DNA from 4 places in the Pantoea sp. B9002 genome. Region 1 is predicted to be linked to each of the others. Evidence: predicted binding sites of a transcription regulator. Region 1 holds the regulator's gene; each other region holds the start of a gene.
What was found. Region 1 encodes sigma-54, which starts transcription at its own class of promoters, with help from an activator protein. Its sites were predicted from a motif close to GTTGGCACANNTTTCGCTNT; they were not measured.
Positions count from the first base shown of each region.

Region 1 (3,144 bases):
CGGTAAGTTCCGCCCCATTTATGCTCTAAGTGCCGAATCAGTCAGCACTCTGCAAGCGTGAAGGTTAGTGTTTTTTCAGTTTGTCTTTGTGTTTGGTCAGCTGACGGGAAAGCTTATCGATTAACCCGTCGATGGCCGCGTACATGTCTTCCGCTTCCGATGTGGCGTGCAGCTCCCCGCCGTTGACGTGCAGTGTTGCATCCGCAACCTGCGTCACCTTCTCTACCTTCAGAACAATATAAACCTGATTGATACGATCAAAATAGTGTTCCAGTTTGGCAAATTTGGTATTTACAAATTCACGCAGAGGTTCGGTAATTTCAACATTAAGTCCGGTAAGGTTTAGCTGCATAGGTCTTCCTTCTTCGTTCGGTCAAACCAACTGCTTGCGCTGGTTTGATGGCGGTATCGATAAAGACTCGCGATATTTAGCAACCGTACGTCGCGCTACCATGATGCCCTGTTCGGATAACATGGAGGTCAGTTTGCTGTCGCTCAAGGGTTTTGCGGGGTTTTCCGCCGAGATTAATTTTTTCACCAATGCACGAATCGCCGTGGACGAGGCTTCGCCGCCGCCTTCGGTGTTGACGTGACTGGAGAAAAAATACTTCAGTTCAAAGATGCCACGCGGGCTGTGTAAATACTTTTGCGTGGTCACGCGGGAAATGGTGGATTCATGCATATCAACAGCCTGAGCGATATCCGCCAGCACCATCGGACGCATGTACTCCTCACCCTGCTCAAAAAACGCCTGCTGCTGTTCAACGATACAGCGTGTCACTTTCAGCAGCGTGTCGTTGCGGCTCTCCAGGCTCTTAATCAGCCACTTGGCTTCCTGTAAGTTGCTGCGAATAAACTGATTATCGCTTTCATTACGGCCGGCTCCGCCCATCGCCGCATACTGCTGATTGATCTTCAGACGCGGCATGCTGTCGGAATTGAGTTCAACCGTCCAGCGCTTGCTGATTTTGCGCACCAGCACATCGGGAATGACATATTCCGGTTCGCTGGTGTTAATCGACTGGCCTGGGCGCGGATCGAGTGACTGAATCAGCAGCATCGCCTCTTTCAGCACCTCTTCCTTCAGACGGGTTACGCGCATCAGGCTGCGGAAATCATGGTTGGCCAGCAGATCGAGATGTTCGCTAACAATCAGGCGCGCTTCCGCCAGCATCGGCGTGTCGGCAGCATATTGCGACAGCTGGACTAACAGGCAATCACGCAAATCACGCGCACCGACGCCGACCGGATCGAAACGCTGCACGCGCTTGAGCACGGCTTCGACTTCTTCCAGCGCCAGCTCTTCATCGCCAATACTGTCATAAATGTCTTGTAAGCTGACGGTGAGATAGCCGGTTTCATCAATGGCATCAACAATTGACGTGGCAATCGCACGATCGGTATCAGTGAAAGGCGTTAACTCAACCTGCCACATCAGGTAATCCTGCAGCGATTGGGTAGTTTCGCCCTGATAGATGGGCAGTTCGTCATCCTGGTAATCGGTGCCGGTGCCTGACGGTGTGCCAGCGGTGTAGATTTCGTCCCAGGTAGCGTCGAGCGGAAGCTCTTCGGGCATATCTTTCTGTTCAAGCGCTTCGCGCGTGTCTAAAGAATCACTTTCCTGATCCTGAAATTCACGTGCGTCGACTTCTTCGTGCAGATCGGTTTGTTCAAGCAGCGGATTGCTTTCCAGCGCCAGTTGCAGTTCTTGCTGGAGTTCAAGCGTAGAGAGTTGCAGCAAGCGAATTGCTTGCTGCAACTGTGGAGTCATCGCCAGCTGTTGGCTGAGCCTGAGTTGCAAACCTTGCTTCATAATTCGGTAAGAATTTCCTAAGCAAACGTAGGGTGTTACAACACCTTATCAGAGTCTGAACTCTTCGCCCAAATAAACACGCTTAACCTGCTCATCTACAAGAATTTCATCAGGCGTGCCATGGGCAATTAAATGTCCCTGGCTGACGATATAAGCGCGTTCACACACCGCGAGGGTTTCACGCACGTTGTGGTCGGTAATCAGCACGCCAAGGCCACTGTCACGCAGATGCTCGATGATTTTCTTGATGTCGATAACCGAGATCGGGTCAACACCGGCAAAAGGCTCATCCAGCAGGATGAATTTCGGATTAGCCGCCAGCGCGCGGGCAATTTCCACACGACGGCGTTCACCACCCGACAGCGCCTGGCCCATGCTGTCGCGCAGATGGCCAATATGGAACTCTTCCATCAGCTCGTTGGCACGGTCCTGACGCTGTTCTTCGGTTAAATCATCACGAATCTGCAGCACAGCCATCAGGTTGTCGTACACGCTCAGGCGACGGAAGATCGAGGCTTCCTGCGGCAGATAGCCGATGCCGCGACGCGCGCGCGCATGCAGCGGCAGAATGCTGATGTCTTCATCATCAATCACGATGCGGCCCGCATCGCGCGGCACAATGCCCACCACCATGTAGAAGGTGGTGGTTTTACCGGCACCGTTTGGGCCCAGCAGGCCGACAATCTCGCCGGATTTTACCTGCAGGCTAACATCTTCCACCACGCGGCGGCCTTTGTAGGCTTTCGCCAGGTTCTCAGCGATTAGTGTAGCCATAGCAATCAGTTACTCTTTTTAGGGCTCGCGGACGAACCGTTTTTATCCTGCAGCTGCGACGGTACCAGAACGGTAGTCACGCGCTTGTTGTCGCCCTGGCTGAACGCCTGCATCTTCTGCTCTTTCACCAGGTAAGTGATGCGGTCGCCTTTGATGTTGCTGTCCTGCTGCTGAATGAAGGCATTACCGGTCAGCTCAACAAAATCGTTCGCCAATTCATAATGCAGTTTACTGGCGTGGCCTTGTACCGGCTTGCCGTTATCCTGCATCTGATAGAAGGTAGCTGGCGTGCCGTAAGCATCAACGATGGTTTTTTTGCTATCGCCGCCCGGACGAGTGACCACCACTTTATCGGCGGTAATCTTGATGGAACCCTGCGTCACAATCACGTTGCCGGTAAAGGTCGCGACGTTGCCCTGCAGGTCCAGCGCCTGGTTGACGGAGTCGATATTTACCGGTTTGTCTGAGTCGCCGGTTAATGCCAGCGCAGGCAGGCTCGTTGCCAGCAGCGTACTCACCAGCAATAACTTAAGGCTATTTTTTTTCATTTTGAATTT
Region 1 covers NZ_JACAPA010000002.1:202,723-205,866, forward strand. The annotation lists gene hpf (ribosome hibernation promoting factor) at 65-352, opposite strand; gene rpoN (RNA polymerase factor sigma-54) at 374-1,813, opposite strand; gene lptB (LPS export ABC transporter ATP-binding protein) at 1,862-2,587, opposite strand; gene lptA (lipopolysaccharide ABC transporter substrate-binding protein LptA) at 2,593-3,144, opposite strand, start outside; gene lptC (LPS export ABC transporter periplasmic protein LptC) at 3,122-3,144, opposite strand, start outside.

Region 2 (3,144 bases), on a different contig from region 1:
GCTGCTGTACAGCGTAGTGAGCACCTCGGCCTCCGGCGCGCGCGGTTTTGTGCGTGGCGAGTTTTATACGCAGGATGGCCGACTGGTGGCGACCACGGTGCAGGAAGGCGTGATGCGTCAACGCGACGCATAAAAAAAGGGGCGATATTATCGCCCCTCTGTTTTTTTATAATTTTAGCGCACTGCTCTTCTTTAGCCCGGCTGTTACTGGTTGTAAGCGTTCTCGCCGTGGCTGTTCACATCCAGACCTTCACGTTCCTGATCTTCCGGAACACGCAGGCCAACAATCATATCCGCCAGTTTGAAGCCGATGAAAGCTACAACTGCAGTCCAGACGATGGTCACACCCACGCTGAACAGCTGAATCCAAACCTGATGGCCCATGGTCACGCCTTCTGCGTAGCCTACGCCGCCCAGTGAAGAGGATGCGAACACGCCGGTCAGGATACAACCGAGGATGCCACACACGCCGTGCACACCGAACACATCACATGGGTCATCAACGCGCAGCCATTTCTTCAGGGTTGTTACGCCCCACAGACCGGCTAAACCACCCGCCAGACCGATAATCAGCGCGCCGCCGACACCGACATAACCACAAGCTGGGGTAATCGCCACCAGACCAGCGATGAAGCCAGAGCAAGCACCGAGCAGAGAAGGTTTACCGCGTACCGCCCACTCGCCAAACACCCACGAAAGTACCGCACCCGCTGTAGCCACCACGGTATTCAGGAACGCCAGCGCAGCGATTTCGTTAGCTGAGGAAGCAGAACCGGCGTTGAAGCCGAACCAGCCCACATACAGAATCGCGGTACCGAGGAACACCATCGGCAGGTTGTGTGGTTTGAAGGCTTCTTTGCCGAAACCTGCACGTTTGCCCACCAGGTAAGCACCCACCAGGCCAGCAACCGCGGCGTTGATGTGAACCACGGTGCCGCCCGCGAAGTCGAGCGCGCCGTCTTGCGCCAGCAAGCCACCCGCCCACACCATGTGTGCGATTGGCAGATAAGCCAGCGTCAGCCATACCACCACAAAAATCAGAACCGCAGAGAAGCGAATACGTTCAGCCAGCGCACCGACAATCAGGCCGACGGTGATACAGGCGAAGGAAGCCTGAAACGCAACGTGAATGTACTGATAGAAGCTGCCCATCAGCGCTTTCAGCTCAATATTTTTCAGCATCGCCCACTGGAAGCTACCGAAGAAGGAGTTGCCTTCACTGAACGCCAGCGAGTAGCCGTAAATCACCCACAGCACACAAACCAGTGAGAAGGTCACCGCAACCTGCGTCAGCATCGACAGCACGTTCTTGCCGCGAATCAAACCGCCGTAGAACAGCGCAATGCCGGGAATCGACATAAAAAGTACCAAGGCGGTACAGATCATCATAAAGGCGTTATCGGCTTTATCCGCTACTGCAGGGGCTGCCGCCATCGCCAGAGAAGGTAACAGCGCAAGGCTGGTGAGGCCCAACTTCGTTATCAGTTTATTCATTTCTTTCCATCCCATCACAATTCAGAGCCCCAGTTACAGTGCTGCTTCGTCGGTCTCGCCGGTACGAATACGAATGACGCGCTGCAGTTCTGCGACGAAAATCTTGCCGTCGCCAATTTTGCCGGTATACGCGGCTTTGCTGATGACATCGACCACTTCATCAAGCTGGTCGTCCGCAATAGCGATATCAATTTTTACTTTTGGCAGGAAGTTAACGCTGTACTCGGCACCGCGATAAAGCTCTGCGTGACCTTTCTGGCGACCGAAACCTTTAACCTCGGTAACTGTCAGTCCCTGAATGCCAATAGAGGATAAGGCTTCACGCACGTCCTCCAGCTTAAATGGTTTGATTACCACGGTAACCAGCTTCATACGTTCCCCTCCGGATAAGAAATTGAGTGAGTCTTCGCGGACACGTAGGGATATAAGCAAAGGCTGTGCCATAAATAAAAAAAGGGGAATGTCAGTAGCATAGGCGCGCTGCATCACGCTTCGTTATGTGAAGCACAGCGCAGATTGCGGAGGAGGAAGAGGAAAGGTGTTGCAATATTGCACTTCTTTGGTGCTTTAAGCCTCAAAGAAGTGCATCAATACAGAACATTCCGATAAAACTGTGCAAAAAAGGTGCAATTCACCCTTCAGCTTGTACGGGGATGCTCGCCGCGAGTTCATCGCCGGCCTGCTGCAGCTGATACATCTGCCAGTAACGGCCCTGCTCGGCCAACAGTTCAGCATGCGTACCGCGCTCCACCACCTGACCGCGATGCAGCACTAAAATCTGATCGGCCTCGGTAATGGTGGAAAGGCGATGCGCGATCACCACCAGCGTGCTGTGCTGGCGTAATGCACGTAACGCATGCTGAATCGCCTGTTCCGTGCCGGAATCGATATTCGCCGTGGCTTCGTCGAGGATCAGGATTTGCGGTAAAGACACCAACACGCGCGCCAGCGCCAGCAGCTGTTTCTGCCCAACCGACAGATTATTGCCCTGCTCGCCTAAACGCGTATGGATGCCGTCCGCCATGCTGCGCGCCAGCGGTGCCAGCTGCACCGTCTCCAGCGCCTGCCACACCTGATCTTCCGGGATATCGCGCCCCAAACGCACGTTGGCCAGCAGCGAATCCGCCAGCACCACCGGATCCTGTTGCACCATCGCAACGCTTTGACGTAAAGCGGCATGCGACAGTTGCGGCAGCGGGCGACCATCCAGTTCGATGCTGCCGCGCGTCACCGGGTAATAGCCCATCAGCAGATTCGCCAGCGTGCTTTTCCCGCTGCCGGTATGTCCCACCAGCGCAACAAAATGACGCGCCGGAACTTCAAGATTGATATTGCTGAGCACATCGCGATTATCGCGATAGGCAAAGCTCACATCCCGCAGCGAGATGCTGCCGGAAGCCAGCGGCTGAATATCGTTGCCGTAAGCTTGCTGATCCGCATCCATCAGTTCGAAGATGCGCTCGCCGGACACCACCGCCTGCTGCAGCATCGACTGCTGCGTAGTGAGTTCAATCAGCGGTTCATTGAGGCGGCCAAGATAGGTAATAAAGGCATACAGCACGCCGACTTCAAACACGCCCGGCGTGGCGAAGCTGAACAGCATCAGCAAACCGCACAGAATCATGGCCGAAAACAGACTCAATAACGGGC
Region 2 covers NZ_JACAPA010000011.1:128,084-131,227, reverse strand. The annotation lists gene tesB (acyl-CoA thioesterase II) at 1-133, shown strand, start outside; gene amtB (ammonium transporter AmtB) at 205-1,494, opposite strand; gene glnK (P-II family nitrogen regulator) at 1,528-1,866, opposite strand; gene HX773_RS09205 (SmdB family multidrug efflux ABC transporter permease/ATP-binding protein) at 2,126-3,144, opposite strand, start outside.
Region 2: a site for sigma-54 is predicted at 1,920-1,939, ahead of glnK (P-II family nitrogen regulator). Genes of this name have one in related genera too.

Region 3 (3,144 bases), on a different contig from region 1:
AAGTTTCCACGGCAATTAAAAATCTTTCAGGCTGTTCACGCAGCAAAAAGAGCGCGTGAACAGAGAGCTGAAATTTTTAAATTAAACGCTGTAGTACAGTTCGAACTCAACTGGGTGCGGAGTCATACGCACACGGTCAACTTCTGGCTTACGCAGTTCGATGTACGCATCGATAGCGTCATCAGTGAACACGCCGCCACGGGTCAGGAACTCGCGGTCTTCGTTCAGTGCGTTCAGTGCTTCTTCCAGAGAACCTGCAACTTTTGGAATCTCAGCTTCTTCTTCCGGTGGCAGGTCATACAGGTTTTTGTCCATCGCATCGCCAGGGTGGATCTTGTTGATAACACCATCAAGACCGGCCATTAGCAGCGCGGTGAATGCCAGGTATGGGTTAGCCGCTGGATCCGGGAAGCGTGCTTCGATACGACGTGCTTTCGGGCTGGCAACCACTGGGATACGGATAGAAGCAGAACGGTTACGGGCAGAGTAAGCCAGCATAACGGGTGCTTCGTAGCCTGGGACCAGACGCTTGTAAGAGTTGGTGGTTGGGTTCGCCAGGGCGTTGATCGCTTTAGCGTGCTTGATGATACCGCCGATGTAGAACAGAGCAGTTTCAGACAGGCCGCCGTACTTGTCGCCAGAGAACAGGTTCACGCCGCCTTTTGACAGGGACATGTGGCAGTGCATACCAGAACCGTTATCGCCGAACATTGGCTTAGGCATAAAGGTTGCCGTTTTGCCGTACGCGTGAGCAACGTTGTGCACCACGTATTTGTAGATCTGAATTTCGTCAGCTTTTTTGGTCATGGTGTTGAAGCGGGTTGCCACTTCGTTCTGACCAGCAGTGGCTACTTCGTGGTGATGTGCTTCAACCACCAGACCCATCTGCTCCATGGTCAGACACATGGCAGAACGAATGTCCTGTCCTGAGTCAACCGGTGGCACTGGGAAGTAACCGCCTTTCAGACCTGGACGGTGACCTTTGTTACCGCCTTCGTACTCTTTACCGGTGTTCCATGCTGCTTCGATATCGTCGATAGCAACGTGTGAACCTGAAGTAGAAGAACCGAAACGGATGTCATCGAACAGGAAGAACTCTGGCTCTGGTCCAAACAGCACGGTATCCGCGATGCCTGAAGAACGCAGGAACTCTTCTGCACGCTTAGCAATGGAGCGTGGGTCACGGTCGTAGCCCTGCAGTGTGCCTGGCTCAAGGATGTCGCAACGGATGATCAGGGTCGAGTCTTCGAAGAACGGATCCATGACTGCAGTGGTTGCATCCGGCATCAGCACCATGTCTGATTCGTTAATGCCTTTCCAGCCACCGATGGAGGAGCCATCGAACATTTTGCCTTCTTCAAAGAAGTCAGCGTTAACCTGGTGAGCAGGGATAGTAACGTGCTGTTCTTTACCTTTAGTGTCGGTAAAACGCAGGTCAACAAACTTAACTTCATGCTCGTTCATCATCGAGAGAACGTGTTCAGCGGACATACTCAACTCTCCTGGAAATGGTCATTATCGTCATGGTGAGAGAACTTCGTTGCCGGGAATGTGTCACGACTGCTGACCATTCCTAACCAAAGATCTCGGCAAGCTCTTTCAACCGTTTTATAACTGTCGTTTTCGCTTAAAATATATAAAGCGAATTCTGTGCCAACTTTATGACAATGGCGAAAATGGCGCTACAATGCGCCCTTTCGTGAGTCGAAGGCTGCACCAGGATGGATTGCATGCATCATATTGGTGCGTAGCAGGTGAAGTTAAGCACCAATATGGTGCAATTTGCCACCGCAGTGCAGATTAATGCACCGTAAATGGTGCTAAAAACCAGCGCTACGAGAAACTTTCGGCGAAATCTGTGATCATGTTCAGTCTTCCGCTTAATCCGTGTACAATACCGCGTTATTTCTATAATGCCTGAGGCAAAGCTGTGATCGAAAATTTGCGTAACATCGCCATCATCGCGCACGTTGACCATGGTAAGACCACCCTGGTTGACAAGCTGCTACAACAGTCCGGTACTTTTGATGCTCGTACCGAAGCGACTGAGCGCGTAATGGACTCCAACGATTTGGAGAAAGAGCGTGGGATTACCATCCTCGCAAAAAACACCGCTATCAAATGGAACGACTACCGTATCAACATCGTTGATACCCCAGGACACGCCGACTTCGGTGGTGAAGTGGAACGTGTAATGTCCATGGTTGATTCGGTGCTGCTGGTTGTAGATGCGATGGATGGCCCTATGCCGCAAACCCGCTTCGTAACCAAGAAAGCATTTGCTCATGGTTTGAAGCCGATTGTGGTTATCAACAAAGTTGACCGTCCGGGCGCGCGTCCTGATTGGGTTGTTGATCAGGTATTTGACCTGTTCGTTAACCTGGATGCGACCGACGAGCAGCTGGACTTCCCGATCATCTTCGCTTCGGCGTTGAATGGTATCGCGGGTCTGGAACACACCGACATGGCTGACGACATGACCCCGCTGTATCAGGCGATCGTTGACCACGTTTCTCCACCTCAGGTTGAAGTTGAAGCGCCACTGCAGATGCAGATCTCGCAGCTGGACTACAACAACTATCTGGGCGTGATCGGCATCGGCCGCATCAAGCGCGGTACCGTGAAGCCGAACCAGCAAGTCACTATCATTGATAGCGAAGGCAAAACCCGTAACGGTAAAGTCGGTAAAGTGCTGGGCCACCTTGGTCTGGAGCGTATCGAAAGCACCCTGGCGGAAGCGGGCGACATCATCGCCATCACCGGTCTGGGCGAGCTGAACATCTCTGACACCATCTGCGACACGCAGAATGTGGAAGCGCTGCCAGCCCTGAGCGTCGATGAGCCAACCGTTACCATGTTCTTCAACGTGAACACCTCACCGTTCTGCGGTAAAGAAGGTAAGTTCGTGACCTCGCGCCAGATCCTGGAGCGTTTGAACAAAGAGCTGGTACACAACGTGGCACTGCGCGTTGAAGAAACCGAAGATTCGGATGCGTTCCGCGTTTCCGGTCGTGGTGAGCTGCACTTGTCGGTTCTGATCGAGAACATGCGTCGTGAAGGTTTCGAGCTGGCGGTATCCCGTCCGAAAGTCATCTTCCGCGAGTTCGAAGGCCGTAAGCAGGAGCCATTCGAAAACGTGACCCT
Region 3 covers NZ_JACAPA010000019.1:25,646-28,789, reverse strand. The annotation lists gene glnA (glutamate--ammonia ligase) at 82-1,491, opposite strand; gene typA (ribosome-dependent GTPase TypA) at 1,931-3,144, shown strand, end outside.
Region 3: a site for sigma-54 is predicted at 1,639-1,658, ahead of glnA (glutamate--ammonia ligase). Genes of this name have one in related genera too.

Region 4 (3,144 bases), on a different contig from region 1:
TCAGCAATGCCGCGCCCGCTACCGCTAATAATACTTTTTTCATTATGCACCCCGGTGAGTTTACGTGAAACAAAAGATTCTTGATGAATCATTCTGCAACTAATGTGCCAACCGCAGTGCCGCGAGAAGAAAGAGGAAAAAACGGGGATTTACCGCATTGAAGGCAGCAAAAACGGGCATTGCGCCCGTTGGAATGAACGATCAAAAACAGTGCAATGCACCACAATGGCGCCCGTTAACGGTGTTCCAGCTCGTCGAGATGCTGATAAAGATCGGCAATTTGATGGATGCGCTGACGGCCCTGCGACAACATTTCATGCAGCAACGCATTCGCCAGCAGGTTAATCAGGCTCATGGCGGAGGCGTAGCTATCAAAGGCGGACACGCTGTCGAGTGGCGCGCAAAGCTGCCAGCGCGCTAAGGTGATAATGCCCTGCGCCTGCGGCTCACACAGCGCCAGCACCGGGATGTTGCTTTGCTGCAGCTGCTGCATCAGCGGACGAATGATGCGTGGACGGCGGCGAAACGCCATCACCACCACGATATCGTCGGGCGTGATATCCACCAGCTCTTCGCCCAGCGTCTGGCCCGGCTGCGGCAGCACATGCACCTGCGGACGCGCCTGCATCAGCTGCTGACGCAGGTGCAGCGCCACCGGATAGGCGTTACGCATGCCGATGATAAACACCCGTTTCGCCGCACCCAGCGCGCTAATCACCTCGCCAAACTGCTGTGGATCGATGCTGTTGACCCACTGCGTCAGGTTGGCCATCTCCTGCTTATAGTGGCGCGACAGCAAGGTGTTGCCCTGCACCGCATCGCGGTTGTCGGTGAGCGGCATGCCGCTCTGGCGCAGGATGCGCAGCTCGTCGCGCATATCCTTATATTTCTCGTAACCGAGACGCTTGAACAAACGGCTGACCGTGGCCTTCGACACGCCGCTCAGCCGCGCCAACTCGGCGCTGTTGTAGCTGATCAGGTCATCAAAATGGTCAAACACGAAGTCGGCAATGCGCTGCTCCTGCGGCGACAGTTGCGGATAGTGACTACGGAGGCGTTCATCAAGTTGTTTCATCATCGGTCCTGTAACTTTCGTTTCATCACAAGCTAGCATAAATCGATCCAGATTGATGTCCGACCAAAACTGGAACAGCTCTTGCTTAGATTTATGCAGTATTTGCAGATATTCACGAATTCGCACATTCCGTAGCGGCGCAATTTATTGCGCGATAAATCGCGCCGCTACGGAATGTGCGGTGATTAAACAGAGTGTTTAAAGAGAACAAGAGAAAAAATCACTATGATACAGAGCAACATGGCGCCGTTAGGCATGGCCGTTACGCCACATCATCTCGCCAGCGAAAGCGCCTTAGCCGTACTGCGCGAAGGCGGCAATGCACTGGAAGCGATGGTGGCCGCCGCCGCAACCATCGCCGTGGTTTACCCGCACATGAACGGTTTGGGCGGCGACGGCTTCTGGCTGGTGGTACCGCCAAACGGCGATCCCATCGCCATTGACGCCAGCGGCGCAGCCGGTTCACTGGCGCATCTCGATTTCTATCACGGCGAAACACATATTCCGCATCGCGGCCCCAAAGCCGCCTTAACCGTGGCGGGCACCGTCAGCGGCTGGCAGGAAGCGTTGACGCTGGCGCAGGAACTCGGCGCTACACCGCTGCCATTAACCCGCTTGCTGCACGATGCGATTCGCTATGCCGCCGACGGCATTCCGGTCACCGCCTCGCAAGCCGCCGCCACCGCCGCCAAACAGCACGAGCTGCAGCATCAACCCGGTTTTGCCGCCACCTTTTTACCGGACGGCAGCGTGCCAGTTGCCGGCAGTCGCTTCACCCAACCGGCGCTGGCGAATACGCTGAGCATGCTGTGCGATCACGGACTCGAGAGTTTTTATCGCGGTGAACTGGCGCACCATCTGGCGCGCGAAATGACCGCGCTGGGAATGCCAATCACGCTGGAGGATTTGCAGACTCACCAAGCCCGGCGCTGTACGCCGCTGCATCTGGCGCACAGTGAAGGCGATATCTGGAACATGACGCCGCCGACGCAAGGTTTGGTGTCGCTGGCGATCCTCGGCATTACCGATCGGCTCAATATGGCTGACGCAGATGAAGCGCAAACCGTACACCGCATCGTCGAAGCCACCAAAAAAGCCTTTGCGCTGCGCGACAAGCACATCACCGATCCGCGCCACATCGACATCGATGTGCAGAGCCTGCTGGATGATGAGCATCTCAGAACGCTGGCGGCGCAGGTGGACGATCAACAAGCCGCTGCGTGGGGCACCGGGCGCGGACCGGGCGACACCGTGTGGATGGGCGTGATGGACAGCAGCGGATTGGCCGTTTCGTTTATCCAAAGCGTCTATCACGAATTCGGCAGCGGCGTGGTGCTGCCCGGCACCGGCATCACCTGGCAAAACCGGGGTGCCGCTTTCAGCCTGCAACCCGACCATTTGCTGGCGCTGCAGCCGGGCAAACAGCCGTTCCACACCCTCAATCCCGCCGCCGCGCGTCTCAAAGATGGCCGCACCATGGTGTACGGTTCGATGGGCGGCGACGGCCAGCCGCAAACCCAGGCAGCGATTTTCACCCGTCACGTGATTCAGGGGCATCCGCTGCAACAGGCGGTGAGCGCGCCGCGCTGGCTGCTGGGTCGCACGTGGGGACAATCATCCGATTCGCTCAAGCTCGAAGCGCGCATCGCGCCGGAAACGGTGCAGCAGCTGCGCGCGCTCGGCCATGAGGTTGAACTGCTAGCCGATTTCAGTGAAGTGGTCGGCCATGCGGGCGCGATCGTCAGACACAACAATGGCATGCTGGAAGGCGCGTTCGATCCGCGCAGCAACGGCAGCGCCGCCGGTTTCTAACGGAGATTATTGATGAGTTCACAACCGGATTGGGCCACCTATATCGCCCAAATGGAGCAGATTCTGGCGCTGGAGCTGGATGATGCGCGCCGCGCCGAGCTGCTGATGCAGTTCAACCGCATCGCCGCGATGGCCGAGCCGCTGATGGCGCTGCCGCTCGACGATCGGCTGGAAGTGGCGGGAGTGTTTCATCCATGAAACTGTCATCTTTATCGATTAACGCCCTGCAGCACGCGCTGAGCCAGGGCGAGATCAGC
Region 4 covers NZ_JACAPA010000046.1:43,422-46,565, forward strand. The annotation lists gene HX773_RS20545 (transporter substrate-binding domain-containing protein) at 1-43, opposite strand, end outside; gene hpxU (MurR/RpiR family transcriptional regulator HpxU) at 236-1,075, opposite strand; gene HX773_RS20555 (gamma-glutamyltransferase family protein) at 1,301-2,887, shown strand; gene hpxX (oxalurate catabolism protein HpxX) at 2,900-3,085, shown strand; gene HX773_RS20565 (AtzE family amidohydrolase) at 3,082-3,144, shown strand, end outside.
Region 4: a site for sigma-54 is predicted at 1,144-1,163, ahead of HX773_RS20555 (gamma-glutamyltransferase family protein). Genes of this name have one in related genera too.